4 regions of the Paraburkholderia kururiensis genome follow, and region 4 is predicted to be linked to each of the others. Evidence: predicted binding sites of a transcription regulator. Region 4 holds the regulator's gene; each other region holds the start of a gene.
What was found. The regulator LexA, encoded in region 4, represses DNA repair genes until DNA is damaged. The targets are predictions, from matches to a motif close to ACTGTATNNNNATACAGT.
Positions count from the first base shown of each region.

Region 1 (7,618 bases), 640 kb from region 4:
ACGTGGAAGGCGATCGCAATCCCAGCAGCTGGCACAACGGCGAAGTGAAGGCGACGCCGGGTTTCGCCGAAGCTTTCCGGCAGTTCGCGGAAGGCGGCTGGCAAGGCGTTCAGCACCCCACCGATTATGACGGCCAAGGCTTGCCGAAGCTGATCGCCACCGCGTGCATCGAGATGCTCAATGCCGCGAACCTGTCATTCGCGCTGTGCCCGCTGCTGACCGACGGCGCCATCGAAGCGCTGCTCACCGCGGGCACGGAGGAGCAGAAGCAGCGCTACGTGCCGAAGCTGATTTCGGGCGAGTGGACCGGCACCATGAATCTCACGGAACCGCAGGCCGGCTCCGATCTCGCGTTGGTGCGCACGCGTGCCGAGCCGCAGGGCGACGGGACGTACCGCATCTTCGGCACGAAGATCTTCATCACGTGGGGCGAGCACGACATGGCGAGCAACATCGTGCATCTCGTGCTCGCGCGCACGCCGGGCGCGCCGGAAGGCGTGAAGGGCATTTCGCTCTTCACCGTGCCGAAGTTCCTCGTCAACGACGACGGTTCGCTCGGTGCACGCAACGACGTGCATTGCGTGTCGATCGAACACAAGCTGGGCATCAAGGCGAGCCCCACCGCGGTGCTGCAGTTCGGCGATCACGACGGCGCCATCGGTCAGCTGGTCGGCGAGGAGAATCGCGGCCTCGAGTACATGTTCATCATGATGAACGCTGCACGTTTCGCCGTCGGCATGCAGGGCGTGGCGGTCTCGGACCGCGCCTACCAGAAGGCGCTCGCCTACGCGAAGGAGCGCGTGCAAAGCCGGCCCGTGGACGGATCGGCGAAGCAGGCGGTGACGATCATCCACCACCCCGACGTGCGCCGCATGCTAGCTACGATGCGTTCGCTCACCGAAGCATCGCGCGCACTTGCCTACGTGGCGGCCGCGCACAGCGACATCGCGCATCGTCACGCCGATGCGGCGACGCGCGAGCGGCATCACGCGATCTACGAGTTCCTCGTGCCGGTGGTGAAGGGCTGGAGCACGGAGCTTTCGCTCGAAGTGACGAGCCTCGGCGTGCAGGTGCACGGCGGCATGGGCTTCATCGAGGAAACGGGCGCGGCGCAGTACTACCGTGACGCGCGCATCCTGACCATCTACGAGGGCACGACGGCGATCCAGGCGAACGACCTCGTGGGTCGCAAGACGGTGCGCGACGGCGGCGCGGTGGCGAAGGCCCTGCTCGCGGAGATCGGGCAGACCGTCGAGGCGCTTGGCGCGCATGAGGGCGCCGCGTTCGACGCCATGCGCACGCAGCTGGCGCAAGGTCAGCGTGCGTTGCAGTCGGTGGTCGAGTACGTCGTGGGCAACGCGAAGGGCGATCCGAACGCGGTGTTCGCGGGAAGCGTGCCGTATCTGAAGCTCGCCGGCATCGTGCTGGGCGGCTGGCAGATGGCGCGCGCCATGCTGATCGCAGCCGGCAAGCATGCCGAGGACCCGGCGTTCTACGAGGCGAAGATCGCCACGGCGCAGTTCTTTGCGCAGCACGTGCTGCCTCAGGCGGGGGCGCTCGAGGTGTCGATCGTCACCGCGAAGGGTGGCGAAGGCGTGTTCGCGCTTGCGGAAGATCAGTTCTGATGCCCGCGAGCCGGTGAACCGGGTGCCCTGCGATGAGCGGGGCGCCTTACCGGTGAAACGCCATCCATAAAGCAGAAGGCGCCCGACATAGGCGCCTTCTTTTTTGCTTGCGCGTACTTATCGCGCGAGGCTCGCGCGAGGCCGATCAGGCGTATGCGGGGCGTCCCGTGCCGCTCGTTTCGCCGAGGTAGCGATGAACCGAGAGATCGTCGGCACGAATGGCGGGTTGCTTGCCCGACATCAGGTCGGCGAGCAATTGGCCCGAGCCGCACGACATCGTCCAGCCCAGCGTGCCGTGTCCCGTGTTGAGGAACAGATTCGGCATGGGCGTGCGGCCTACCACCGGCGTGCCGTCCGGCGTCATGGGGCGCAGACCGGTCCAGAAGGTGGCGTTCGAGGTGTCGCCGCCGCCCGGGAACAGGTCGTTCACGCACATTTCGAGCGTCTCGCGGCGCGCATCGCGCAGGCGCTTGTCGAAACCGACGATCTCGGCCATGCCGCCCACGCGGATGCGGTCGTCGAAGCGCGTGATGGCGATCTTGTACGTTTCGTCGAGCACCGTTGAAACCGGCGCGGCGTTGGCATCGACGATCGGTGCCGTGATCGAGTAACCCTTGAGCGGATACACGGGAATTTTCACGATGCCCGAGAGCAGCTTCGTCGAGTACGAGCCGAGAGCGACCACGAAGGCGTCGGCACGCACGAGTTCGCTGCCGCACTGCACGCCGGCAACGCGTCCACCGGCAACGGCGAGGCCGTCGATCGCCGTGTTGTAGCGGAAGCGCACGCCCAGTTCCCCGGCAAGCGCGGCCAGACGCGTGGTGAACAGCTGGCAGTCGCCGGTTTCGTCGCCCGGCAGGCGCAGGCCGCCCGTGAGCTTGTGCGACACGGCGGCGAGCGCCGGCTCGGCGCGCGACAGCTCTTCAGGCGTGAGCAACTCGTAGGGCACGTTCGCGTCTTTCAGCACGGTGATGTCCTTCGCGGCGCCCTCGAGTTGCTGCTGCGTGCGGAACACCTGAAGCGTGCCGCCCTGGCGGCCTTCGTACTGGATGCCCGTTTCGGCGCGCAGCGCCTGCAGGCAATCGCGGCTGTATTCGGCAAGGCGAACCATGCGGCCTTTGTTGACGGCGTAGCGCCCGGCCGTGCAGTTCTGCAGCATCTGCCACATCCATTGCAACTGGAAGCGCGTGCCGTCGAGGCGGATGGCGAGCGGCGCATGCTTCTGGAACATCCACTTCACGGCCTTGAGCGGCACGCCGGGAGCGGCCCAGGGCGAGGCATAACCCGGCGAGATCTGGCCTGCGTTCGCGAAACTCGTGTCGAGCGCGGGGCCGCTTTCGCGGTCGATCACCGTGACCTCGTGACCGGCGCGCGCCAGATAATAGGCGCTCGTCACGCCGACGACGCCACTGCCCAGAACGACGATTCGCATAGCTGCTCCATCCAGAAAAGGGAAACCGATGCGCAGGCCGGAAAAACTTGAAATATGGCGTGCATCCAGTATTTGCGGCTATGCTATTGCGGTTCATGTAGGTTTTGTTATTGTATTTTTTCAGTTTTTAGTAGAAAAACCATGCGCACGCAACGTCAACCCGTCCGGACTCTCGATCGCATCGACCATCGCATCCTGAAACTGCTCCAGCAGGACGGACGGATGGCGATGAAAGACCTCGCCGAGCAGATCGGTCTCTCGGTCACGCCGTGCACGGAGCGGGTGAAGCGCATGGAACGCGACGGCGTCATCACGGGCTACTACGCGCGCGTGAATCCCGAGATGCTGGGCGCGGCGCTGCTCGTGTTCGTGGAGATCACGCTGGACCACAAAAGCGGCAACATGTTCGAGCAGTTTCGCCGCGAGGTGCAGAAGATTCCGGAGGTGCTGGAGTGCCACCTCGTCTCAGGTGATTTCGACTACCTCATCAAGGCGCGTATCGGTGAGATGGCGGACTACCGCAAGCTGCTCGGTGACATCCTGTTGCAGCTGCCCGGCGCGGTTCAGTCGAAGAGTTATGTGGTAATGGAAGAGATCAAGGAAACGCTGACGATCGCTGTGGGCGATTGATCGACCGGCCCGGCGAAGCGACACGAAGGACGGCTCGACAAACGGCCGAAGTACTGTATATTTGTACAGTACTTCGGCCGCCTCGTATGGCGCGGCCGCTTTTCGTTTATTCCGGTTTGTCCGGGTTTGTCGTGTGCCGCCGTGAACGATTCCGATGCTGAATATTCCGAGTACCCGGTAGCTCCGCCCGTCCCGCACAAGGGGCGGGGCGCTGTAACCAACCTGCAGGGCCGCTACGAAGTCGACCAGCGCGAGGCGTTCGACGACGGCTGGACGCACCCCGACTGTGCGGACGGCGACGCGCCGCCTCTGCTGCGGACCCAGGTGTTCGAGGAGCACGCAAAGAGCATCCTGACGCGAAACCAGTCGCCGGACATTCCGTTCAGCATTTCCCTGAATCCGTATCGCGGGTGCGAGCACGGCTGCATCTACTGTTTCGCGCGGCCCACGCACGCGTATCTCGGCCTGTCGCCTGGGCTCGATTTCGAAAGCCGCATCTATGCGAAGGTCAACGCGCCGGAATTGCTTGCGCGTGAGATTTCGAAGAAGTCCTATGTGCCCGAGCCGATCGCGCTCGGCGTGAACACCGACGCCTGGCAGCCGGTGGAGCGCGACCTGCGGCTCACGCGTCGCGTGATCGAGGTGCTGCACGACCGCCACCATCCGTTCGCCGCCATTACGAAGTCCTCGTTGATCGAGCGCGATCTGGACTTGCTGGCGCCCATGGCGGACCGTGGCCAGGTGATGGCCGCGATCACCATCACCACGCTCGATGCAGGTATTGCGCGCACGCTGGAGCCTCGCGCGGCCTCGCCTGCGAGGCGCCTGCGCACCATTCGTACGCTCACGCAGGCGGGTGTGCCGGTGGGCGTCAGCATCGCGCCGGTGATCCCGTTTGTGACCGAGCCCGATATGGAGCACATCCTGGAAGCGTGTGCCGAGGCTGGCGCGACGAGCGCGAGCTACATCGTGCTGCGGCTGCCCTGGGAGGTCGCGCCGCTGTTCAAGGACTGGCTGGCGGCGCATTTTCCGGACCGCGCCGATCGCGTGATGAGCCGTGTGCGCGACATGCGCGGCGGCAAAGACTACGATTCCTCGTTCGGACGCCGCATGAAGGGCGAGGGGCCGTGGGCCGATCTGCTGCGGCAGCGCTTCGAGAAGGCCGTGCGGCGGCTCGGTCTCAACGAGCGGCGGCGCGGCATTCTGGACATCTCGCAATTCCGCCGCGAACCGGTCGTGTTGCGGCGCGCGGCCGACGACCCGCAACTCGACCTGTTCTAGCGCTGCCGCCTGGTCGTGTGTTGTCGTCTCTGCTCGTCGGTGGTCCGCTTACTGTGAGATCGACTTCGCAGCTTCGACCTGCGACTCGAAATAGGTCTGGAACGAGAGCGCAAGCCCCGTCATCAGCAGGAAGGCGCCGATCAGCAACGAAAAGATGACGACGAAGATCACCGCCCAACCTGAGCGGCTGTGGCGGCCGGCGTGCGGGTTGAACTGGGCGTCCCACTTCTCGTCGGGGCGCAGTCCGTAGACGATGGCGGCGAGAAACGCGGCCAGCAGCGACACCGCGCCCGGCAGCGCAAGCGACCATCCGAGCGCAGACTCGCGCTGCGTGGCGGCGAGCAGCAAAAAGCCGGGAATGCCGATCACCGTGCCCAGCAGATGCGCCCATCCCCACACGTCGCGCGGGCCGTACAGATAGAAGCGATGTGCCCCGATGCTGCCGAAGAAGAAGGCGAGAGCGGCAGTGAGCGTCTTGGAGCGAAAGCGCGATGAATTCGAAGCGGTGGGCATGGGAACGTGTGATTGTTGGGAGCGCTGCCTGCCGGGCCCGCAGGCCTGCGTCACGCTGCTCGGGATTCCGAGCCGAGGCGAATTCTACGCCGAGCGGAGGGTGCCAGACGTAGGAGGCGGTCGAAGAATCCGTCTCGCCGGGACAGAGGGCATGCAGGGGTTGCGGCGCGCCGGAACGAGGCAGTCAGCGATGGCCATGGCCGCGGCATAGGGACCGGCATGTGGGGCCACAGAAGGCCGCGGGCAAAGGCCGTAAGAGCGGCGAGCCGGCTCGCGCGGCCGGGCGTGTCTTGCCGTCAGAGTCCGATTTGCATGATTCCCCGTTAAGTGTTTGTTATGGCGTTGGTTTCAGGCTATAATCGCCGGTTTCAGTGGTCCCGAACCCCCGGTTTTCAAGGATTCAAGTATGGTCATCATCCGTCTGGCTCGCGGCGGCTCGAAGAAGCGCCCGTTCTACAACATCGTTGCAACCGATTCGCGTAACCGTCGCGACGGCCGCTTCATCGAACGCGTCGGCTTCTACAATCCGGTCGCGACGAAGGGCGAAGCGCTGCGCGTCGCGCACGATCGCGTGACGTACTGGCAAGGCGTGGGTGCCCAGCTGTCGCCCGCCGTCGAGCGTCTCGTGAAGCAGGCGCAGAAGGCGCAGGCAGCGGCTCCGGCTGCGTAATTCCCTTGCGTGAGCTTGCCCGGTTCCGTGAGGTCCGCGCTTGTGGCTGTGCATTCCCGGTTGCGGCGCGCAAATGCTGCGACGCGCGGCCGGTCGAGTGTGCTCCGGCAATTGAAACTGGCTGCGAGGTTCGCTGATGTCCGCACGTGATTCCGAGCAATCGGGGCGCGCTGGACCAGCGGAGCGCAGCCAGCGTCGTGTTCAGCCGTCCGGTTCCGGCGAGCCTGCGGCACCGTTCGGTGCATTCGTGCGCAAGCCCGGCCGCGCCCGCGAAGCAACGCGTGGCGAGTCGCAAGTCGCAGCAGAGGCGCCGGGCATGCGGCTCGAGTCGAAACAAAGCTGGCCGTCCGACGCGGTAGAAGTGGGCGCGATCGTCGATGCGTATGGCTTGAAAGGCTGGGTCAAAGTGGCGGCGCACGCGCAGGCCGGTCGCGGCGGCGACGCGTTGCTCGCCGCGAAGCGCTGGTGGCTCGAAAAGGGCAGCGAGCGCAAGTCGGCGGCGGTCGTGCTGGCAAAAACGCACGGCGACGCCGTGGTGGCGCAACTGGGCGGCACGGCCGATCGAGATGCGGCCCTCGCGTTGCGTGGCCACCGCGTGTATGTGAGCCGCCACGAGTTTCCCGCGCTCGAAGCCGACGAGTTTTACTGGGTCGATCTTCTCGGTCTTGAAGTCGTCAACGAAGGTGGCGAAGTGCTCGGCAAGGTGGCTAGCATGATCGATAACGGCGCCCATTCGGTGCTGCAGGTCGAATATCCCACCACCGGGAAGGACGGCAAGCCGGTAACCGGCGAGCGGCTGATTCCGTTCGTCGGTGTCTATGTGAAATCGGTGGATCAGGCGGCGAAGCGGATTGTCGTCGACTGGCAAGCCGACTATTGAACAAGATTCGCTGAACGGAGAGAGCGATGCAGTTCGATGTCGTGACGCTCTTTCCCGAGATGTTCCGTGCGCTGACCGACTGGGGCATCACCAGTCGCGCCGCGAAACAGCAGCGTTACGTATTGCGTACGTGGAATCCGCGTGATTTCACAACCGACAACTACCGCACCATCGACGACCGTCCCTATGGGGGCGGCCCCGGCATGGTGATGTTGGCGAAGCCGCTCGAAGACGCCATTGGTGCGGCGAAGGCGGCTCAGGCGCAGCAGGGCATCACCGGTGCGAAGGTCGTGTTGATGTCGCCGCAAGGCGCGCCGCTCACGCACGAACGCGTGATGCAGTTCGCGCAGCAGCCCGGGCTCGTATTGTTGTGCGGCCGGTATGAAGCCATCGACCAGCGCCTTGTCGACCGTTGTGTCGACGAAGAAGTGAGCCTCGGCGACTTCGTGTTGTCCGGCGGCGAGCTTCCGGCCATGGCGCTGATGGATGCCGTCGTGCGACAACTGCCGGGTGTGCTCAACGATGCACAGTCCGCGGTGCAGGACAGCTTCGTGGACGGACTGCTGGATTGTCCGCATTACACGCGG
Region 1 is NZ_CP139965.1:3,217,400-3,225,017, reverse strand. It holds gene U0042_RS14335 (acyl-CoA dehydrogenase) at 1-1,625, shown strand, start outside; gene U0042_RS14330 (D-amino acid dehydrogenase) at 1,771-3,057, opposite strand; gene U0042_RS14325 (Lrp/AsnC ligand binding domain-containing protein) at 3,199-3,687, shown strand; gene U0042_RS14320 (PA0069 family radical SAM protein) at 3,829-4,968, shown strand; gene U0042_RS14315 (NINE protein) at 5,017-5,481, opposite strand; gene rpsP (30S ribosomal protein S16) at 5,888-6,151, shown strand; gene rimM (ribosome maturation factor RimM) at 6,288-7,031, shown strand; gene trmD (tRNA (guanosine(37)-N1)-methyltransferase TrmD) at 7,058-7,618, shown strand, end outside.
Region 1: U0042_RS14320 (PA0069 family radical SAM protein) is a predicted target of LexA. The motif match lies at 3,740-3,757, and genes of this name have one in related genera.

Region 2 (7,618 bases), 610 kb from region 4:
GTAGCCCGAAAATTCCTGGCCGAGCGTGAGCGGCGTGGCGTCCTGCAGGTGCGTGCGGCCGATCTTCACGATATCCGCGAAGGCCTTTGCCTTGCCGTCGAGCGTCTCGCGCAGCGTCTTCAGCGCGGGCAGCAGGTGCATGACGATGCCCACCGCGGCCGCGACGTGCATTGCGGTGGGAAACACGTCGTTCGACGACTGGCCGCGATTCACGTCGTCGTTCGGATGCACCTTGCGCGCTTCGCCGCGCACGCCACCCAGCAATTCGCTCGCGCGGTTCGCGATCACCTCGTTGAGGTTCATGTTGGTCTGCGTGCCCGAGCCCGTTTGCCACACGGCGAGCGGGAACTCGTGGGCGTGCTTGCCTGCGATGATCTCGTCCGCGGCGCTCATGATGGCGCGCGCCTTTGCTTCGTCCAGCACGCCCAGTTCGAGATTCACCTGCGCGGCAGCGCGCTTGATGGTGGCGAGCGCCGTGATGATTTCGGGCGCCTGCTTTTCGGTGGAAATGCGGAAGTTCTGCAGCGAGCGCTGCGTCTGCGCGCCCCATAGCTGCGCGTTGGGCACGGCGATTTCGCCGAACGTGTCGCGCTCCATTCTGACGTCTTCGGTCATAGCTTCGCTCCGTATGACGAGCGTTGCCGGTCGCGGGACGGCCGCAACCGGCAGAGGCTCTGGGTGGATGGCGCATCGTCGTGAAACCGTGCGCCGCAATTCTTTGCTTCGGGGACGTCCGCGCGGGCGGGTGGGTCAAGGCGCGGCGGGCTTCAGAGCTGGTCGTCCACCGGCAACAGCAAGAATAGCCCGGTCAGCAGATTCCTGTAGAAACCTGCCTGCGGGTCGAAGTTGTAGGTGCGCATCTTGCCGTCGTCCTCACCGGTCCACACGAGCGGCGAGGGCGGCGCGCCGATGCGCCTCAGCGACGCGGCCTCTTGCGGCGAGGCCAGTTGCACGCGATAGCTCGCCGAGGGCGCCGTGGCGCTCTTGAAGAGTTCCGCGACCTGGCCCGCGATCTGCGGGCTGTGCACGATGAGCGCGAGCTCGGTATTCAGATGCACCGAACGCGGATCGAGATTCAGCGAGCCGATCACGAGCGTGCGGCGGTCGATCACATAGGCCTTCGCGTGCAGGCTCGCGCGCGAGCGCGACCCCGTGAGCCCCACGCTGCGGTCGCGTTGCACCGGCTTGAATTCGTAGAGATCGACTCCGTGCTCGAGCAGCGGCACGCGGTAGGGGCTGTAGCCGGCCTGCACGGCGACGGCGTCGGTTGCCGCCAGCGAGTTCGTGAGAATCGCCACGTGCACGCCGCGTGCCGTGAGCTGCGAGAGCGCGTTCACGCCCACTTCGTGCGGCACGAAGTAGGGCGAGAAGACCAGCAGACTCTCGTGCGCGCCGCGCATCAGCTCGAAGAGCCGCTGCGCGGGCGGGCTCTTGTAGTCGGCCTTCGGCACGGCCACCTTGTCGGGCGTGTCGGCCTTGAATTCCGCGGGCGCCCAGACGAGACCCAGCTCGTCACGCGCGATTTGCTGCGCAAGCGGCGTCGCGTTGATGGGCTTGGCATCGTAGGGATCGGCATTCTCACGCCAGTGCTCGCGCAGCGCGTCGCGCGCTTCGTCGAGATCGTGCGGGTCGAAGCTTTGGCGGTTCAGCACGCGCAGTGGATAGGCGCTCGCACTGTTCCAGTAGCGATCGAAACTCGCGGAGATGTCCGCGACGATGGGACCGGCGGCGAGCATGTCGAGATCGCGGAACTCCAGCGTGGGGCTCGCGTTGAAATACTCGTCGCCAAGATTGCGTCCGCCCACGATGGCGAGCTGGTTGTCCACGATCATCGCCTTGTTGTGCATGCGGCGCGTGAAGGTGTCGATGCGCGTGAACAGGTCCGTGGTGCGCTCGAACATGCTCAACTGCTCGCTGCCGAACGGATTGAACACGCGAATCTCGATCTTCGGATGCGTGTTGAGCGCGGCCATCAGCTTGTCGATGTCCTTGAAGTTCAGGTCGTCGACCAGCATGCGCACCCGAACGCCCTGATCGGCCGCATAGAGTGCCGCGCCCAGCAGCAGCTTGCCGGTGGTGTCCTCGTTGGCGATGTAGTACTGCATGTCGAGGGTTTGGGTGGCGGCGCGCGCGAGCGCAATGCGCATCTGCAGGGCCTCGGTGCCGGCGGAGAGCAGTCTGAATCCCGACTGGCCGCCGTGCGCCTTGACGGGTGCGGCGAGGGCTTCGGCTAGGGGCGTGGAAGCGCCGGGCGGCAGCGCGTGCGTGACGTCGCGCGGGTAGGCCGTGGCGGGCGGGCGCGTGGCGCAGGCGCCGAGCGCGAGCGCTGCAACGAAGGCGAGCAGAAGGCTTGAGAGCAGGCGCGCAAACCCGGTGGGCGCCTCATGGCGAACGCATGCAACAGGCGTTGCGCGGACGCGCCTGCGCCACAGGGCTGCGACGGACCGGTCGATGTACGGCAGCACGCCTCGTTCTCCACGGTGGTGTTGTCGGCACCGGCCTGACGGGGCCGGTACCCTGTTGTGAAGAACATTCTACGGGCAATTGTTAAGGCAGGCTGGGCTGCCGGCATAGCGTGGGGCGTGAGGCGGGGGGGCGTGCGCGAAAAAAAGCCCGCGCATCGCGCGGGCCCAACCCTGTCAGAGGAGTGTCACGGAAAACGGCTTCATCGTAGCGCGCGTCTCGGGCGCCACCAACCAACCATCCGTGCGTTGCTTATCGCCGTCGTGCTGCGATGCTTCGTTCGCCCGCCGCTTTGACATCACGACGAACGGCCGTCTTGCACCGAGCCGGGCTTTCGCTGAAGGCTCAGGCGGTGAAAGCGCAGCGTCATCAGGACGGCCACGCTCGCGAGCCCCGCGGCGAGTCCCCACCACAACCCGCGTGCGCCGAGGCCGAAGTGAAACGCGAGCGTGTAGCCGGTCGGAAAGCCGATGCCCCAGTAGCCGAACGCCGCCGCGATCATGGGTATGCGCGTGTCCTTGAGGCCGCGCAGGCAGCCCGAGGCGACCGTCTGCATGCCGTCGACGATCTGGAAGATCGCCGCCACGCCGAGCAGCGACGCGGCGAGTGTGACCGTGCTCGCGTTGGCTGGGTCGTCGAGCTTGAGGTAGAGCCCGACGATCCAGTGCGGCGCGACGATCAGCACGAGCCCCGAGAGCGACATGAACGCGACGCCGAGCGCGAGCGCGACGAAGCCCGCATGGCGCGCAGCGAGCGGCTGCCCCGCGCCTTCCCAGAAGCCGACGCGCACATTGGCCGCCTGGCCGATCGCGAGCGGCACCATGAACGACACGGACGCCACGTTGAGCGCGATCTGGTGCGCCGCGAGCTGTGCTTCGCCGAGCACGCCCGCCATGAGCCCGGTTGCGAGAAAGAGCGTCGATTCGACCCCGTACGTGATCGCCACCGGCCAGCCGATGCCGAACAGCTCGCCCATCAGCGGCACGGTGGGACGCCGTGCGGCGACGAAGTGCCGGTAGCGCGGCCGCAAATGGAGCAGCGCCGCGAGCACGAGCGCGGAGAGCCAGACGGTGAGCGTGGTGGCCGCAGCCGAGCCGAGAAAGCCGAGCCGGGGCAGTCCGTACGCGCCGTGGATGAGTCCGTAGTTGAGAAACGCATTGACGAAGACGCTCGCAATCGAGACACCGAGCAGCCGCCGCGCCGCGCCGATGGCCGGCAGAAACGAGCGCAGCAGCCCGATGCCCGCGAGGCTCGCCGGTGCGGCCCAGCGCAACACGGCGCAGTACTCGCCCACGTTGCGCGCGAGCAGCGGCGGTTCGCCGAACGCAAGCAGGATCGGCGTGGCGAACGAGAGCAGCACGAACGCCGGTACGGTGAGCAGGAGCGACAGCACGAAGCCGGTCCAGTAGATATGCGGCACGTGATGCTCGTTGCGCGCGCCGCGCGCGTTGGCCACGGTCACGCTCACGGAGGTGAGCACGCCTTGCAGCAGGGTCACGACGACGAAGTACAGCGCGGCGCCGAGGCCGCCGGCGGCGAGCGCATCGGCGCCGAGGGAGCCGAGCAGCACCGTGTCGGTCACGCTCATCGCCATCTGGGCGAGCTGCGCGATGGCGAGCGGGGCGGCGAGGCGGGCGGTGTCGGCGGCGTGACGGGAAAGCGTGGGCGGCCTCGTGCCCGCGCGCGAGAAGCTCGATTGCTGGGTCATGGGAAGGGAAAGACGGCGCGAGCGTGTCGGCGCGCCGCGTTTCTTCTGATTTCTTTCGGGACGAACAGCTTATTGCGGGAACGGCCGGCTGTCGATGAAAAGGCCCGTTTCTGGTGCAGTTTCTTTCAATCGGCTTCGCGCACGGCGATGCGCGTGTCGCCGAACAGCACGACCTGCCCCGCGCGGATCTTGCACGTCTTGCGCAGCTCCACCTGGCCGTCCACCTTCACTTCACCTGCCGCCACGAGCTGCTTGGCCGCGCCGCCGCTGTCGGCGAGGCCGGTGATCTTCAGCAGGTTGTGGAGTTCGACGTAGTCGCCGGTGAGCGGGAAATCGAGATTGGGCATGGCGCACGCGAGGAGATCGGATTCAAGGGCTCGCATCATAAGCCCGCGGGCGCCGCCGCGTCGAACGGATTGCGCGCAGTTCGCGGGTGCGCGGGCGGGCGAGGGTTCGGCGCGCTTGTCTCGCGAGGGTGTATGGATATACAGTGTGCGTCGCCATCGTCCCGTTCTGCTTACGCCGTGCCTTCCGTTTCCCCCCCGGTTTCCGCTTCTGTTCGCGATTCGTCTGCCCTCGTCGAGGACGTTGCTGCCCTTGGCGGCGCAAGCCCGGCGGCCGGAATGGCGTCGGCCGTTGCGCCGGAAGTCGCGTCGAAAGTCTCCGCCTGGCTCGCGAAGCTCAACGACGCCCAGCGTGCGGCCGTCGAGCACGGCGTCGGCGAGCCTGGCGCGCCCGCGCCGCTCGTGGTGATCGCCGGCGCGGGCTCCGGCAAGACCAATACGCTTGCGCATCGCGTGGCGCATCTCGTCGTGAACGGCGCGGACCCGCATCGCATTCTGCTGCTCACCTTCTCGCGCCGCGCCGCCGACGAAATGACCCGCCGCGTCACGCGCATCGCCGCCGGCGTGCCGGGCGCAGCAGCGGCACTCGCGCACGGGCTCATGTGGGCCGGCACGTTTCACGGCGTGGGCGCGCGGCTTCTGCGCGAGTACGCCGAGCGCATCGGCCTCGCGCCGGGCTTCACGATCAGCGACCGCGAAGACTCCGCGGACCTCGTCAACCTCGTGCGTCACGAACTCGGGTTTTCGGCGAAGGAACGGCGGTTCCCGTCGAAGTCCACCTGTCTCTCGATCTATTCGCGCGTCGTGAATACCGGCGCGTCTCTCGCCGACGTGCTCGCCCGCGCGTTTCCGTGGTGCTGCGAATGGGAGGCGGACCTGCGCGCACTCTTTGCCCGCTACGTCGAGGCGAAGCAGGCGCAGAACGTTCTCGACTACGACGACCTGCTGCTCTACTGGTCGCACATGGCCGCCGAGCCCGCGCTCGCCGCGGAACTCTCCGCGCGCTTCGATCACGTGCTCGTGGACGAGTATCAGGACACGAACCGCCTGCAGGCGTCGATCCTGCTCGCGCTCAAGCCCGACGGGCGCGGCCTCACCGTAGTGGGCGACGACGCCCAGGCCATCTATTCGTTTCGCGGCGCCACGGTGCGCAACATCCTCGACTTCCCCGCGCAGTTCGATCCGCCCGCGCGGCAGGTCATGCTCGAGCGCAACTATCGCTCCACGGCGCCCATTCTCGAGGCGTCGAATGCGGTGATCGGGCTCGCCAAAGAGCGCTTCGCGAAGCAGCTCTGGACCGAGCGCGCAAGCGCGCAGCGTCCGCGGCTCGTCACTGTGGGCGACGAAGCCACGCAGGCACGCTATGTCGTCGAGCAGGTGCTGGAGGCGCGCGAGGCGGGCATGAAACTGAAGTCGCAGGCCGTGCTGTTTCGCGCGGCGCACCACAGCGCGGCGCTCGAGGTCGAACTGGCACGTCGCAACATTCCGTTCGTCAAGTTCGGCGGCCTGCGTTTTCTCGACTCGGTGCATGTGAAAGACGTGCTTGCCGTGCTGCGCTGGGCGGAAAATCCGCTCGACCGCGTGGCCGGCTTTCGCGTGGTGCAGTTGCTGCCCGGCGTCGGACCGGCCACGGCGGCGCGGCTGCTCGACCAGGTCGCGGCCTGCCAGGGCACCTGGCATACGGCCGAGGCTCTCGCGGCGTTCGCGCCGCCGCCGCGGGCCGCGCAAGACTGGGCCGCGTTCGTCGCGATGATGTCGACGGTCTGCTCGCGCGCGAGCGCGTGGCCCGCCGAGTTCGAGCTGATCCGCCGCTGGTACGAACCGCATCTGGAACGCAATCACGAAGACGCCGCCATGCGCCACGCGGACGTGCTGCAGATGGAGAGCATCGCGGGCACGTACCCGTCGCGCGAACGCTTTCTCACGGAACTCACGCTCGATCCGCCCGATGCCACGAGCGGCGAGTCCGGCGTGCCGCTGCTCGACGAGGACTACCTGATTCTTTCCACGATCCATTCGGCGAAGGGCCAGGAGTGGCGCAACGTGTTCGTGCTCAACGGCGTGGACGGCTGCATTCCGTCCGACCTCGGCACGGGCAGCGACGAAGAGATCGACGAGGAGCGCCGCCTGCTCTACGTGGCGATGACGCGCGCGAAGGAAGACCTGCACATCGTGGTGCCGCAGCGGTTCTACGTGCACAACCAGACGCAATCGGGCGACCGGCACGTCTGGGCCTCGCGCACGCGCTTCATTCCGGCGCCGCTGCTGCCGCTGTTCGAGGCGCGCGCGTGGCCGCCCGCGCCGGTCGTTGCCGCGCCGACGGCGGCGGGGCTGGCTGCGGCGGCTCACGCCAAGGTGGAGATTGCGGCGAAGCTCAGGAAGATGTGGGACTGAGCGAGGCTACCGCGCGGAATATCGCACTGAAGCTGAAGCCGAAGCGGTAGGCGAACCGCCCTCAGCGCGATTGACGCTGCTGTTGTTGCTGGTTGCGTACGGGCGGTGTGAAGACGTTGCGCAGCCACGCGGCGAGACGGGCGAACACGTCGTAGGGTTCTTCGACGAAGATCTCGGGCTTGAGCAGGCGCAGGTACTCCATGATCTGCTGCGCTTCCTGCTTCTGGAACGAGCCGTGCGAAATGCCGAGGCGCAGCAGCCCGCGCAACTCGCCCAGCTTTTCGCGCGATGCGCTGCCCACGCTCGTTTCGCAGGCGATCTTCGCCTCGTAGATGCGCTGGCGCAGCGATTCCGCGAGCCGCCACGCCGGCGTCTGCATCACTTCTTCGAGCGTCTGGATGTCCTGCACGGCCGATTTGATCTGCGCCGAGAGCGGATCGATCAGGTTCGGCGCGGCCTGGGCTTCGTTGACGATCGCCGTGGCCCAGTCGCGGCAGTGCCGGGCGAGTTCGTCGGGCGTCCATTCGGAGCGGGCGGCGAAACCAAAGCCGTACTCGGCGGCCTGGCGCATCAGGATGGCGACGACGTCCGGAAATTCCTTGTCGAGGGTGCGCTTGGCCCACGCGTACTGCCCGCCCTGGAGCATGCGCTGCACCGCGTGCTCGGTGAGCGGCACCATGTTGTCGAGCAGCTTCGCGCGCAGGAAGTC
Region 2 is NZ_CP139965.1:3,183,524-3,191,141, reverse strand. It holds gene fumC (class II fumarate hydratase) at 1-615, opposite strand, end outside; gene U0042_RS14165 (phospholipase D family protein) at 768-2,360, opposite strand; gene U0042_RS14160 (MATE family efflux transporter) at 2,762-4,171, opposite strand; gene U0042_RS14155 (RNA-binding S4 domain-containing protein) at 4,297-4,518, opposite strand; gene U0042_RS14150 (ATP-dependent helicase) at 4,795-6,909, shown strand; gene U0042_RS14145 (DUF4088 family protein) at 6,971-7,618, opposite strand, start outside.
Region 2: U0042_RS14150 (ATP-dependent helicase) is a predicted target of LexA. The motif match lies at 4,646-4,663, and genes of this name have one in related genera.

Region 3 (7,618 bases), 2.2 Mb from region 4:
AAGCGCTTTTGCAACTCCATGTTTTGCTCGAGCCGCGTGAGCAGGTCGTTGAACGACGTGACGAGCGGCTCGATTTCCGGCGGCGCGCGACGCGCTTCGAGCGGCGAGAGGTCGTCCGGACGACGCGCGCGGATATTCGTCTGCAGCGCATGCAGCGGCGCGAGGCCGCGCGAGAGGCCGAACCAGACGAGCACGATGGCGAGCGGCAGGATCACGAACTGCGGCAGGATCACGCCCTTGATGATGTCGTTGGCCAGTTGACGGCGCTTGTCCAGCGTTTCGGCAACCTGCAGGAGTACCGGCTGCGCGCCGGGCGTCTGAGGAAACTCGACGGTCGTGTAGGCCACGCGGATATCGTTGCCGCGCAGCATGTCGTCGCGAAACTCGACGATGCCGGGTTGCGGGCGGTCGTCCTCGTGCGGCAGGGGCATGTCGCGGTCGCCCGCCACCAGCTCGCCGCGCGTGCCGAGCACCTGGAAGAACACGCTGTCGATGTTGTCTGCGCGCAGGAAGTCCCGCGTGGACTCGGGCAGCGTCAGTTCGGCCACGCCGTTCACGGGATGGATCTGCCGCGCGAGCACGTAGGCATCGGTTTCGAGCGCGCGGTCGAACGGCCCGTTGGCGATCGATTTCGCCACGAGGTAGGTGACCGCAATGCTCATGGGCCACAGAAGAAGGAGCGGCGCCAGCATCCAGTCGAGAATCTCGCCGAACAGCGAACGTGGGCGCGCCTGGGCGGCGCTCTCGGTTTCGTCGGGCGGCGCGAAGGGGTTCTCGTAGCGCGCGTCGCGGGTTTCGTCGTCTAGTGGTACGGGAGCGGCGGGCGGCGATGGCGGGGGCGAACCGGTGGCGCGCCGGACATCGAGAGGCGCGGTCATGCTGTCTTACTTGTACGGATGGGTGGCCGGCATTGCCGGCGCGACGGCAGCGGAGGGCGAGGTAGCGGACGCGCCGAGCCCGTTTGTCCCCGATGCCTCCGCGGCCGCCTCGACGCTCACGGCCGGCCCTTTTACCGACTTCGACGATGCCGATGGATCGTTGGCGGCCGGCGCGCCGAGCGACGCGGGCGAAGCTGCGCCCGACGTCGCGGCCGATGCCGGCACAGGCGCCTGCGCCGCTTTTTCCAGGCAGTAGCCGAGTCCGCGCACCGTGGCGATGCGCACGCCGCCCGGTTCCAGCTTCTTGCGCAGTCGGTGCACGTACACCTCGATTGCGTTGTTGCTGACTTCCTCGCCCCACTCGCACAGATGATCGACGAGCTGTTCCTTCGACACCAGCCGGCCAATCCGCTGCAGCAGCACTTCGAGTACGCCGAGCTCGCGCGCGGACAAGTCGAGCACCTGGTCGTTGATACACGCGATACGCCCGACCTGGTCGAACGATAGCGCGCCGTGCCGCACCACCGTAGGGCCGCCGCCGGCGCCGCGGCGCGTGAGCGCGCGCACGCGGGCTTCGAGTTCGTTGAGCGCGAAGGGCTTGGCCATGTAGTCGTCGGCGCCGAGGTCGAGCCCCTTGACGCGTTCATCTACGCTGTCCGCAGCCGTGAGGATCAGCACCGGCAGGTTCGAATTGCGCGCGCGCAGGCGGCGCAGCACCTCGAGCCCGGGCATGCGCGGCAGGCCGAGATCGAGTATCAGGAGGTCGAAAGTCTGCATCGACAGGGCAGTATCCGCTTCCACGCCGTTCTTGACGTGGTCGACGGCATAGCCCGATTGGCGGAGTGATCGGACCAGACCGTCCGCGAGTATGCTGTCGTCTTCGGCAATGAGAATTCGCATGATGCGCCCAGCGTTGCATGGGCCGGCGCCGTGTTGTCGCGCGGCGCTCAGCGCGGTCTCCAAAAGTGTTGTGGCGGCGGCAAGTATCGGCTCCGGTACGAAGCTCGAACTCGGGAATCCGGTTTGCCGGGGCTTGCTAAAACCACTGTTTTTTTATACAGTGTCTGCGATTCATGTGCAATCGCGGCTGCGCGTACCAACGTGTCGTGCAGCGACTTGCACATCTGCCTCAGACGCCGTTCATCATAGCAAAGGACGATTCATGGAAGAAAGCAAGAAAGGCTCGGCTGGACTGACTGCTGAAAAGAGCAAGGCGCTCGCTGCTGCGCTCGCGCAGATCGAAAAGCAGTTCGGCAAAGGGTCGATCATGCGGCTCGGCGACGGCGAGGTAGTGGAAAATATCCAGGTGGTGTCTACCGGCTCGCTGGGCCTCGACATCGCTCTCGGCGTTGGCGGCCTGCCGCGCGGTCGCGTGGTCGAAATCTACGGTCCTGAGTCGTCGGGTAAAACCACGCTCACGCTCCAGGTGATCGCCGAAATGCAGAAGCTGGGCGGCACGGCGGCGTTCATCGACGCAGAACACGCGCTCGACGTTCAGTACGCAAGCAAGCTGGGCGTCAACGTGCCGGAACTGCTGATCTCGCAGCCCGATACCGGCGAACAGGCACTGGAAATTGCGGACGCGCTGGTGCGCTCGGGCTCGATCGACATGATCGTGATCGACTCGGTCGCGGCGCTCGTGCCGAAGGCCGAAATCGAAGGCGAAATGGGCGACTCGCTGCCTGGTCTGCAGGCGCGTCTGATGTCACAGGCCCTGCGCAAGCTCACCGGCACGATCAAGCGGACGAACTGCCTCGTGATCTTCATTAACCAGATTCGCATGAAGATCGGCGTGATGTTCGGCAACCCGGAAACCACCACGGGCGGCAATGCACTGAAGTTCTATTCGTCGGTGCGTCTGGACATTCGCCGTATCGGTTCGATCAAGAAGAACGACGAGGTGATCGGCAACGAAACGCGCGTGAAGGTCGTCAAGAACAAGGTGTCGCCGCCGTTCCGCGAAGCGGTGTTCGACATCCTGTACGGCGAAGGCATTTCGCGCCAGGGCGAGATCATTGATCTCGGCGTGCAGGCCAAGATCGTCGACAAGGCGGGTGCGTGGTACAGCTATAACGGCGAACGCATTGGCCAGGGCAAGGACAACGCGCGTGAATTCTTGCGCGAGAATCCGGACATCGCCCGGGAGATCGAAAACCGTATTCGCGAATCCCTCGGCGTGACTGCGATGCCGGCTGATGCGGTCCAGTCGGACGACGTCGAAGTCGCAGGCGAAGAGGAGTGATCATCACGTGATGCGCAAGGGTCCGTCCGCGCCAGTGCCGCCTGCGCGGCTTGATCCGCAGGACCCGGACCCTGCGCATCCAGGTGACGACGACGCTGCCGAAGCGCCGACGTTCAGTCGTTCCTCGGAACGCGCGCGACGTGCATCCACGGGTTCAAACCCATCCGCTGGCGACCAGCAACGTCCCGGCCGTTCGCCGAAGGCCCGCGCGCTGGCCTACCTTTCTCGCCGCGAGTACAGCCGTTCAGAGCTTTCCCGCAAGCTGATGCCGTTCGTCGACGATGTCGGCGAACTGGACGCCCTGCTGGCATCGCTCGAGCGGGAAGGCTGGCTTTCGGATTCACGCTTCGCCGAGAGTCTCGTTCATCGGCGGGCATCGCGGCTTGGCGCAGGCCGCATTGTCGGCGAACTGAAACGGCACGCGGTGGGCGACACGCTTATCGAACAGGTGAGCGCCCAACTTCGCGAAACCGAACTGGCGCGCGCGCAGTCCGTATGGCGCAGAAAGTACGGCCAGCTTCCCGAAACACCCGCCGAGCGCGCACGTCAGGCGCGCTTTCTGGTAGCACGCGGCTTCTCTCACGCCACCATCGCGAAAATCCTGAAGGGTATCGAAGACGACTGGCCCGAGGCTTGAACCGGCCGCTCGAATTCCCGATCGCGCATAGGCCGGCGTCCCAAATGCGGTGCGATACCTCCACGGGGTTTCCCCAAGTGGGAAATACCCGCTATGCTAAAATCGTGGGGTTTCCCAACACAGCCTCGCCTTTCCGCATGCCGCTTCCCCCGCCTGCCGCCCGCAATTTGCGCCATACGCGCACGATTCGGGCAGAAGCCTACGAGCGCGAAGACGGTTTATGGGATATCGAGGCATGCCTGACCGACCAGAAGCCGCGCGATGTGGCCCTTGCGTCGGGTGTCCGTCGCAACGGTCTGCCAATTCATGAACTCTGGCTTCGCATCACGATCGATCGGGAGCTCAATGTCGTCGACGCCATCGCGTCGTCCGACTGGGTGCCCTATCCCGGTCAATGCGAGGCCGCCAATCCCGCCTACCGCGCCCTCATCGGGCTCAATCTCCTCCGTAACTTTCGTCGCGATGCCGCCCAGTTGTTGGCCGGCACGGCTGGCTGCACGCACCTCACCGAGCTATGCGCCGTGCTGCCCACCGCCGCCATTCAGGCGTTCGCCGGCGACGTCTGGCATACCGGTGACAGCGCACCGGAGCAGGGAAGCAGCAGTCGCGAGTCCGCTCGCAACGCAGGCAATGGCGGGCGCACCGAAAACAACCCGCCTTTTCAGCTCGGACGTTGTCACGCGCTACGGTTCGACGGCGAGGCGGTTCGACAGTTCTATCCGCGCTGGTATGGGCATGCGCCGCGCGACACCGTCCGTGCGGCGGACTCCATTGAAACCGGCGGGCAGACGGACCGTGGCGGCAGCGCCGGCGGCGCGTCGTGCCTGAACAAGAAAAGCGGAAACGAAGTTCAATCCAACTCTCAGACTGAAGGGAATCACGCATGAAGATTCACGAGTACCAGGGTAAGGAAATCCTGCGGAAATTCGGAGTCGCGGTACCGCGCGGCAAGCCGGTCTTCTCGGTGGACGACGCGGTCAAGGCCGCTGAAGAGCTGGGCGGCCCGGTCTGGGTCGTCAAGGCGCAGATCCACGCGGGCGGTCGCGGCAAGGGCGGTGGCGTGAAGGTCGCGAAGTCGCTGGATCAGGTGCGCGAGTACGCGAACCAGATTCTCGGCATGCAGCTCGTGACGCACCAGACCGGTCCGGAAGGCCAGAAGGTGAACCGCCTGCTGATCGAAGAAGGCGCGGACATCAAGAAGGAACTGTACGTCGGTATCGTGATCGACCGCGTGTCGCAGAAGGTCGTCGTGATGGCCTCGAGCGAAGGCGGCATGGATATCGAAGAAGTGGCCGCCAAGACGCCGGAAGCCATCCACAAGGTTGCAGTGGAACCCTCCACGGGCCTGACCGATGCCGAAGCCGACGGCCTCGCGAAGCAGATCGGCATCCCCGACGCTTCCGTTCCCCAGGCACGCGCCATCCTTCAGGGCCTCTACAAGGGCTTCTGGGAAACGGACGCATCGCTCGCCGAAATCAACCCCCTGATCCTCACCGGCGACGGCAAGGTCATCGCGCTCGACGCGAAGTTCAACTTCGACTCGAACGCGCTCTTCCGTCATCCGGAGATCGTGGCGTATCGCGATCTGGACGAGGAAGACCCGGCTGAAGTGGAAGCGTCGAAGTTCGACCTCGCCTACATTTCGCTCGACGGCAACATCGGCTGTCTCGTGAACGGCGCAGGCCTTGCGATGGCCACGATGGACACCATCAAGCTGTTCGGCGGCGAGCCCGCCAACTTCCTCGACGTCGGCGGCGGCGCCACGACCGAGAAGGTCACGGAAGCCTTCAAGCTGATGCTGAAGAACCCGGGCCTGAAGGCCATCCTCGTCAACATCTTCGGCGGCATCATGCGTTGCGACGTGATCGCCGAAGGCGTGATCGCTGCGTCCAAGGCTGTTCACCTGCAAGTGCCGCTCGTCGTGCGCATGAAGGGCACCAACGAGGACCTCGGCAAGAAGATGCTGGCCGATTCCGGCCTGCCGATCATCTCGGCGGACAGCATGGAAGAGGCTGCGCAGAAGGTCGTCGCGGCGGCCGAGGGCAAGTAAAGGGCGCTTCACCGAACACGCATGGCGGCGCGACGCGCGCCAGCCGGCCCGCCCGCCGCAAGGCGCAGGCAAGCCGGACTGGGCGCATGGCGCGACGCCAAACGAACAGAGGTCAATACATGTCGATTCTGATCAACAAGGACACCAAGGTCATCACGCAGGGCATTACCGGCAAAACCGGTCAGTTCCACACCCGTGCGTGCCGTGAATACGCAAACGGCCGCGAGGCGTTTGTTGCTGGCGTGAACCCGAAGAAGGCTGGCGAAGACTTCGAAGGCATTCCCATCTACGCGAGCGTGAAGGAAGCGAAGGCCGAAACGGGCGCGACCGTCTCGGTCATCTACGTGCCGCCCGCAGGCGCTGCCGCTGCGATCTGGGAAGCCGTCGAGGCCGACCTCGATCTCGCGATCTGCATCACGGAAGGCATTCCCGTGCGCGACATGATCGAAGTGAAGGACCGCATGCGTCGCGAGAACCGCAAGACGCTGCTGCTCGGACCGAACTGCCCGGGCACCATCACGCCGGACGAACTGAAGATCGGCATCATGCCGGGTCACATCCACCGCAAGGGCCGCATCGGCGTGGTGTCGCGCTCGGGCACGCTGACGTACGAAGCCGTCGGTCAATTGACGGCGCTCGGCCTCGGCCAGTCGTCGGCAGTCGGTATCGGCGGCGACCCGATCAACGGTCTCAAGCACATCGACGTCATGAAGATGTTCAACGACGATCCGGACACGGACGCCGTCATCATGATCGGTGAGATCGGCGGTCCGGACGAAGCGAACGCCGCTTACTGGATCAAGGACAACATGAAGAAGCCGGTGGTGGGCTTCATCGCGGGCGTAACGGCGCCTCCGGGCAAGCGCATGGGCCACGCCGGCGCGCTGATCTCCGGCGGTGCGGACACGGCTGAAGCGAAGCTCGAGATCATGGAAGCCTGCGGCATCAAGGTCACGAAAAACCCGTCGGAAATGGGCCGCCTGCTGAAGTCGGTGCTGTAACCAGAAACGCGCCGCCCGCTGTGCAGCGCGGCCGCGCGTTTTTCTGATACGCTTACGGAACCCTTTCGTGGCGTAACAAGACAGAGCGAGGGAGCGAAGATTGCTTCCTCGCTTTTTTATTGGCCCCGCATTCGCTTTTTCCATTCTCATTGCCTGTCCATGCTCGAGTTCTTCACGACACTCCATTGGCCCGCTGTCTTTCAGATCGTCGTCATCGACATCCTGCTCGGCGGCGACAACGCGGTTGTCATCGCGCTCGCGTGCCGCGACCTGCCGGCCAGTCAGCGCATGCGCGGCGTCATCTGGGGTACGGCGGGCGCCATCGTGCTGCGCGTGGCGCTGATCGCATTCGCGGTCGTGCTGCTGGACGTGCCGCTGCTCAAGTTCGCGGGCGGCCTGCTGCTGCTGTGGATCGGCGTGCGGCTCGTGGCGCCTTCGCAAGAGGCGCATTCGAACATCAAGCCGGCGGACAAGCTGATCTCGGCCATCAAGACCATCATCGTTGCCGACGCGGTGATGAGCCTCGACAACGTGATCGCCATTGCCGGCGCGGCCGAACAGGCCGACCCGCAGCACCGCCTCGCGCTCGTGATCTTCGGGTTGATCGTGAGCATTCCGCTCATCGTGTGGGGCAGCCAGCTCGTGCTGAAGCTGCTGGACCGCTTCCCGATCGTGGTGACGTTAGGCGCCGCGCTTCTGGGTTGGATCGCGGGCGGACTGATCATCAACGACCCAGCCGGCGACCGCTGGCCAATCCTGGACACGCCTGTCGCTGAGTACGGCGCTTCCATTGCCTGCGCGGTGTTTGTC
Region 3 is NZ_CP139965.1:4,803,926-4,811,543, forward strand. It holds gene U0042_RS21600 (sensor histidine kinase N-terminal domain-containing protein) at 1-878, opposite strand, end outside; gene U0042_RS21605 (response regulator transcription factor) at 885-1,778, opposite strand; gene recA (recombinase RecA) at 2,041-3,120, shown strand; gene recX (recombination regulator RecX) at 3,131-3,757, shown strand; gene U0042_RS21620 (DUF2889 domain-containing protein) at 3,895-4,644, shown strand; gene sucC (ADP-forming succinate--CoA ligase subunit beta) at 4,641-5,807, shown strand; gene sucD (succinate--CoA ligase subunit alpha) at 5,927-6,808, shown strand; gene U0042_RS21635 (TerC family protein) at 6,968-7,618, shown strand, end outside.
Region 3: recA (recombinase RecA) is a predicted target of LexA. The motif match lies at 1,923-1,940, and genes of this name have one in related genera.

Region 4 (7,618 bases):
AAGGCCGCAAGGCGCTGCGCTGCGGCGCCGAACTGGCACTGGACCTGAAAGCGGAAACCCATCTGCTTTCTGTGGTGGACATGCGTTCCAGCATTGCACAGAGCGCGGGCCTGTTGACCGACGTCGCTTGCGGTCGCTTCGAAGAGACCGCGCGGCAGATTCTCCAGGAGGGAGTGGACTGGCTGACCGAGCACGGTGTGAAGGCACAGGGCCATTTCGCGTTTGGACACCCCATCGACGAAATCGCGAATCTGGCCAATGAATTGCAAGCCGACCTCGTCGTCGTGGGGCACCGGTGCCGCACGGGTCTCTCGCGATGGTGGATGGGCGCAGGCAACACCCAACTGCTGGATCGCGTGTCGTGCAGCATCCTGGTCGCGTGTTCGTCTTCGGCCGAGCAGAAGGAGGAGGCCGCAGCGGCCTAGTCACGCGCAGTTCGCGGACGACCGACCGCGCGAGCCGGAGGGCTTATCCGTTGAGGTCCACGGCAGACAGCTTCCATGAGAAGAGGCCGTCGCGGCGCAGGATGGCGGCATACCGCGTATCGCCAACGCCATGCTGATAGGTCACGACGAACTCGTTGAGGCCGCGGTATCCAGCCGTGGTCTGGGGTGGCTGAGGCGGGGCCGTCTGCGCCTCGGGTGGCGTCTGCGGAGTGGCGGGCGCGGTGGGCGTCTGGGTGGTCGGGGGCCCAGAGGGGGCGGAGGATGCAGACGGCGCAGTTGATGCGGTGCCTTCAGCCTCACCGCCCGTCGTTCCTCCGGACGGGCCCACAGGGGGAGGCCGTTCGCCGGGTTGCCCGCGCGGCGGCATGCCATTGAGAATCGCCGCGACACCGTCGGGCGTCGCGTACGCATCCACCAGCGGACCAATCAGCGCGGCACCGATCATCGCGCCGATCACGGCGAACGGATTGCCGTGCTTTTGCGCGTCGATGCGCCGCATCAGCAACTCGGTCACCTGTTGTTTGAGGCTCACGCGCAGGGCCGGATAGTCGACATAGGCGTTGACCGTTTCGGCGTCGCGCGCGTCCGCCGCACGCTTGAGCCGATCGAGCACGATGTAAGGCGACGCGTAGGCGTAACCCAGCACCGCTACCACAAGCAGCACGACGGCCGCGATAGCGAGCCGCCGCGTAGCGTGCTGTCCCGGCCCGTTCACGCGCCCGCGCCCTGTTCGGCGATGCAATGGTCGATCATGCGGCACACCGCCTCGAACGTGCCCACCATGATGAGGCGCGACGGCCCGTGATAGACGCGCACCGGGGCACGGCGAGCCGGCTCGCTGTGCACGCCGGCGTTGAGCGAGACGCGGGCGAACGCCGGTTGTGCCGACGGCAGGGCGGGCAGCGATTGGGTTTCATTGCCGAAGAGCGGTGCTGTCCGGGGGGCCGACACAGTGTCTACGGCGGACGCGACCGGGATGCAGGGCACCAGCGTGCGCAGATGACGAAGGCGGCCGAACTGGCGGAAGGGCAGCAGGCGGGCAAGACGTTCCATGAATCTCTCCAGGCGGCGTTCAGACGTTCAGAATTCGGTCGGGCGGATGAGGCCCACCGCAATGCCTTCCAGTGCGAAATCCGCACTGCCGGCTTCCACAAAGATGTTCTCGTAGTCCGGGTTTTCGGCGATCAGCTCGATGCCGTTCGGCCGGCGCTTCAGGCGCTTCACCGTGACGTCGTCACCCAGCCGCGCCACGATGATCTGGCCGTCTTTCGCCTCGGTGCGCTTTTGCACGGCGAGCAAGTCGCCGTCGAAGATGCCCGCGTCGCGCATGGAAAGACCGCGCACTTTCAACAGATAGTCCGGCTTGCTCGAAAAGAGCGCGGGGTCGCAGGCGTAGTGCTGCGAAATATGTTCCTGCGCGAGGATCGGGCTACCCGCGGCCACGCGTCCGATGAGCGGCAACGAAAGCTGCATGAGGCTGGAGTGCGGCAACGTGAACTGATGCGGCATGTCGTCGATGCCCGGCAGCAGCCGGATGCCGCGCGATGCGCCCGCCGCCAGTTCGATGACCCCTTTGCGCGCCAGCGCCCGCAGGTGCTCCTCCGCCGAGTTGGCCGAACTGAACCCCAGTTCCGCGGCGATCTCGGCGCGCGTGGGCGGAAACCCCGTGCGCTCGATGGCCCGGCGAATCAGATCGAAAACCTGCTGCTGTCGTGCGGTGAGTTTGGTCATGGCGCCACTGTATGGATAGACAGGTGACTGTATTTTTATACAGTGTCCGGCACTTTTCAAGCGTTACTTGAAGTTCGCGGCACGAGCCTGTGCCACAACGCCGCATTGCGCTGCGATGACAGCCGAAAACACGCCGCAGCGCCCCATCCCGCCGTCGTTACCACTTTTCCGTATTAAAAAATGAAGAAGGATTATTTTTAATCATGAAGGGGTCTCATTAGACTGGCTCGCATTACCCGGAGCGTCCGCCAAACCCGCTTTGCGGCACGGCGCCACCGCTACGCGACACAAAAGGAGAAAACCGATGCAAGACCACACGACGGGGTTCGGCAGGACACGCGCCTCCGCACCGGCTGCCACGCGCAAGGCAAAACACTGGATCGCCGCATTCGGTCTCGGCCTTGCCGCGGTGCTGGGCGCGCCGGGGGGCGTCACGACGGCGCACGCCGACACCACGCTCCTCAACGTTTCCTACGACCCCACGCGCGAACTGTACCAGGACGTCAACCAGGCGTTCGCGAAGGAGTGGAAGGCGAAGACCGGGGAGACGGTGACCTTCAAGCAGTCGCACGGCGGGTCGGGCGCACAGGCGCGTTCCGTGATCGACGGGCTTCAGGCCGACGTGGTGACCCTCGCGCTCGCGTACGACATCGACGCCATCGCGAACAAGGGGCTCATCGACAAAGGCTGGCAGAAGCGCCTGCCCGACAACGCCTCGCCGTACACGTCGACCATCGTGTTCCTCGTGCGCAAGGGCAATCCGAAGCACATCAAGGATTGGGACGATCTCGTAAAACCGGGCGTGTCGATCGTCACGCCGAATCCGAAGACCTCGGGCGGCGCGCGCTGGAACTACCTCGCGGCGTGGGCCTACGCGCTGCACCAGCCGGGTGGCAACGAGCAGAAGGCGAAGGACTTCATCGCGAAGCTCTACCGCAACGCCGGCGTGCTCGATTCCGGCGCCCGCGGCGCGACGACGAGCTTCGTGCAGCGTGGCATCGGGGACGTGCTGATCGCCTGGGAAAACGAAGCGTTCCTGTCGCTCAAGGAGTTCGGCCCCGAGAAGTTCGAGATCGTGGTGCCCTCGGTGAGTATCCTGGCCGAGCCGCCCGTGGCGGTAGTGGACAAGGTCGTGGACCGGCACGGCACGCGCAAGGTCGCGGAGGCCTACCTGAACTTCCTCTATAGCGAAGAGGGCCAGGAGATTGCAGCGCGCAACTTCTATCGCCCGCGTTCGACGAAGGTGCCCGCCGAACTCACGCAGAAGTTTCCGAAGCTGAAGCTCTATACCGTGGACGACACCTTCGGCGGCTGGACGAACGCACAGAAGACGCACTTCGCCGATGGCGGCGTATTCGATTCGATCTACCAGCCGCAGTAACGGCGGCTTATCAAGCAGCAAAGCGGAAGCAACACGGCGGGAGCAGCACGGCAGAACGCCGATACGGCATCGAAAGAGCGCCGTGCAATATCACCGCATCACGCGTGTCACGATAAAAGCGACCGGCAGATCGCGGCGACGGGAACGGCAGCACGGCGTGGGCATGACCGGCCGCGCGCGCTGCCGGCCTCGCCGACCGCATGACCGGACGTCGATGTAACCCTGAAGAACCCTGACAGAGCATTGGCATGACGACGTTCACCTTCCGCAAACCGGCGGCGTTGCCCGGTTTTGGCGTGACGCTTGGTATTACGGTGGCGTATCTGAGCCTCGTGGTGCTGATTCCGCTCGCCGCCACGTTTCTCAAGACGGCCACGCTCGATTGGGCGCAGTTCGTGCATGCGGTTACCTCGCCGCGCGTGCTCGCCTCGTACCGGCTCACCTTTTTCGCCGCGCTGGGCGGTGCCGCGATCAACGCCGTGTTCGGCTTCCTCGTGGCGTGGGTGCTCGTGCGCTACACGTTTCCGCTTAAACGCGTCGTCGATGCGGTGGTCGACCTGCCGTTTGCGCTGCCCACGTCGGTGGCCGGCATTTCGCTTGCCGCCATTTACTCGGGCAACGGCTGGATCGGTCAATTTCTCGTACCGCTCGGCATCAAGATCGCGTTCACGCCACTTGGCGTGCTGGTCGCGCTCACGTTCATCGGACTGCCGTTCGTCGTGCGCACCGTGCAGCCGGTGCTCGAAGACTTCGAGCGCGAACAGGAGGAAGCGGCCGCGTGCCTTGGCGCCTCACGCTGGCTCACGTTCCGGCGCGTGGTTTTGCCCGCGGTGCTTCCCGCGCTGTTGACCGGTTTTGCGCTCGCGTTCGCACGCGCGCTCGGCGAGTACGGCTCGGTGATCTTCATTGCGGGCAACGTGCCGATGAAGTCCGAGATCACGTCGCTGCTCATCATCACGAAGCTCGAGCAGTACGACTATGCCGGCGCCACAGCGCTCGCGGTGGTGATGCTCGTGGTGTCGTTCCTCATGCTGCTGCTCATCAATTCGCTGCAGTGGTATCTGCAACGGCGCACGAGTCGCAGCGCCTCGGCGGCGTCGGCGGGGCCGGGCACGATACCGGAGCTGGGCGCCGCGTCGCACGCGACGGGAGGTGCGCAATGAGCGGCAACAGTAGAGCGGCATCCGCCGCGAACGGAGGGCACGGCGCCGTGGCCGCGCGTCGTCCGGACCCTGTCACCGAATCGCGCCTCGTGCGCTGGACGCTCACCGCGATCGCGCTCGCCTTTCTCGGGCTCTTTCTCGTCGTGCCGCTTGCGGCGGTGTTCTACGAGGCGCTGAGAAAGGGCATCGGTGTCTATTTCGAATCGCTCGCCGACCCGGACGCGCTCGCCGCCATCCGCCTCACGCTCACCACGGCCGCCATCGCGGTGCCGCTCAATCTCGCCTTCGGACTGGCGGCGTCGTGGGCCATCGCGAAGTTCGAGTTCAAGGGCAAGGCGCTGCTGACCACGCTGATCGACCTGCCGTTCTCGGTTTCGCCCGTCATTTCGGGGCTCATCTACGTGCTGATGTTCGGCGCGCAAGGCTGGTTTGGCCCCTGGCTGCAGGACCACGACGTGCAGATCATCTTCGCCGTGCCGGGCATCGTGCTCGCGACGATCTTCGTCACGTTTCCGTTCGTCGCACGCGAGCTGATTCCGCTCATGCAGGCGCAAGGCAACGACGAGGAAGAAGCGGCCCACGTGCTGGGTGCCTCGGGCTGGCAGATCTTTCGGCGCGTCACGCTGCCCAACATCCGCTGGGGGCTGCTGTATGGCGTGATTCTGTGCAACGCGCGGGCGATGGGCGAGTTTGGCGCCGTGTCCGTGGTGTCGGGACACATTCGTGGTCAGACCGACACCATGCCGCTGCACGTGGAAATTCTCTACAACGAGTACAACTTCGCAGCGGCGTTCGCAGTGGCTTCGCTGCTCGCGTTGCTCGCGCTCGTCACGCTCGGTCTCAAGCTGCTCGCGGAGCGGCACATGTCGGCCGAACAGGAGGCGGCGCGCGGCGCGGTGCATGCCGGCGCGTCTGCGCTGGCCGGCGCCCACGCAGCCGTATCGAAAGAAACCGCAGCCGCGCCGCGTGTGGCGCTGGCGCGCCCGGTTCACCATGGAGAGCAGTAAATGGGCATCATCGTTCGCAACCTGCAAAAGCGTTTCGGCGACTTCGCCGCGCTCGACGACGTCTCCCTCGACTTTCCGCCCGGCGAACTCGTCGCGTTGCTGGGGCCCTCCGGCTGCGGCAAGACGACCTTGCTGCGCGTGATTGCGGGCCTCGAATTCGCCGACGCGGGGCAGGTCGTGCTGCAAGGCCAGGACGTGGCCGCCGTGGGCGCACGCGAGCGGCAAGTCGGCTTCGTGTTCCAGCACTACGCGCTCTTCCGGCACATGACGGTGTTCGAGAACGTCGCGTTCGGCCTGCGCGTGAAGCCACGCAAGGAACGGCCAGCGGAGTCCGCGATCCGCGAGAAGGTGCACGAGCTGCTGAAGCTCGTGCAGCTCGACTGGCTGGCGCAGCGCTATCCGTCGGAGTTGTCGGGCGGTCAGCGGCAGCGCATCGCGCTGGCGCGTGCGCTCGCCGTGGAACCGAAGGTACTGCTGCTCGACGAGCCGTTCGGCGCGCTCGATGCGAAAGTGCGCAAGGAACTGCGCAGCTGGCTGCGGCGGCTGCATGACGATCTGCACATCTCGACGCTCTTCGTCACGCATGATCAGGAAGAAGCGCTCGAAGTGGCGGACCGCATCGTCGTGCTCAATCACGGCCGCGTCGAGCAGGTGGGCAGCCCGCAGGAGGTGTACGACCATCCGCGCACGCCGTTCGTCTACGAGTTCCTGGGCGCGGCGAACCGGCTGCGCGGCAGCGTGGGCCGCGGCGGCTTCGTGGCGGAGGGGGCGGCGCAGCCTATCGGCATCGACGCCGCTTTCGAAGGGCCCGCGTACGCGTACGTGCGGCCGCACGATCTCGTGCTGTATCCGCAAGGGGCCGCGCGCGCCGACGGCATCGTGGTAGATGTGAGGCGCGTCGTGCCGCTGGGCGGGTCGGTGCGGGTGGAACTGGCCGCAGCCGAAGGCAGCGTGCTCGAAGCCGAACTCGACCGCGAAACGTGGCGCGAGCTGCGCCTTGCCGTGGGCGACGGGGCGACCGCCGTGCCGCGCGCGTTGCGCGTGTTTCCGGCAGGCTGAGCCGGTCCGGGCTCGTTCGAACCACCATGACTATTTCACTCTGGCAGAACCGGAGACACAGATGAATTTTCAGCAACTGCGCTTCGTGCGCGAGGCCGTACGGCAAAACATGAACCTCACCGAGGTGGCCAACGTGCTGTACACGTCGCAGTCGGGCGTCTCGAAGCAGATCAAGGATCTGGAAGACGAACTGGGCGTGGACATCTTCATTCGCCGCGGCAAGCGCCTCACGGGTCTCACGGAACCGGGCAAGGCGGTGCACCAGCTGATCGAGCGCATGCTGCTCGACGCCGAGAACCTGCGCCGCGTGGCTCGCCAGTTCGCCGATCAGGACAGCGGCCACCTCGTCGTCGCCACGACGCACACGCAGGCGCGCTATGCGTTGCCGAAGGTCGTGCATCGTTTCCGCGAAGTGTTCCCGAAGGTGCATCTCGCGTTGCGCCAGGGCAGCCCGCAGCAGATCGCGCAGATGATCATCAGCGGCGAAGCGGACCTCGGCATTTCGACCGAGGCGCTGGACCGCTTTCCCGACATCGTGACGTTCCCGTGCTATTCGTGGCACCACGTCGTCGTGGTGCCGAAGGACCACCCGCTCGTGGGCCGACCGAATCTCTCGCTCGAAGAAGTCGCGGAGTATCCGATCATCACCTACGACCAGGACTTCACGGGCCGCTCGCACATCGACCAGGCTTTCGCGAAGGCGGGGGCGCTGCCCGACGTGGTGCTCACCGCAATTGACGCCGACGTGATCAAGACCTACGTCGAGCTCGGCATGGGGATCGGCGTAGTGGCGGCGATGGCCTACGACCCGAAGCGCGATACCGGGCTCGT
Region 4 is NZ_CP139965.1:2,572,782-2,580,399, reverse strand. It holds gene U0042_RS11560 (universal stress protein) at 1-425, shown strand, start outside; gene U0042_RS11555 (DUF2939 domain-containing protein) at 469-1,161, opposite strand; gene U0042_RS11550 (hypothetical protein) at 1,158-1,499, opposite strand; gene lexA (transcriptional repressor LexA) at 1,527-2,177, opposite strand; gene U0042_RS11540 (sulfate ABC transporter substrate-binding protein) at 2,482-3,558, shown strand; gene cysT (sulfate ABC transporter permease subunit CysT) at 3,807-4,721, shown strand; gene cysW (sulfate ABC transporter permease subunit CysW) at 4,718-5,728, shown strand; gene U0042_RS11525 (sulfate/molybdate ABC transporter ATP-binding protein) at 5,729-6,787, shown strand; gene U0042_RS11520 (CysB family HTH-type transcriptional regulator) at 6,849-7,618, shown strand, end outside.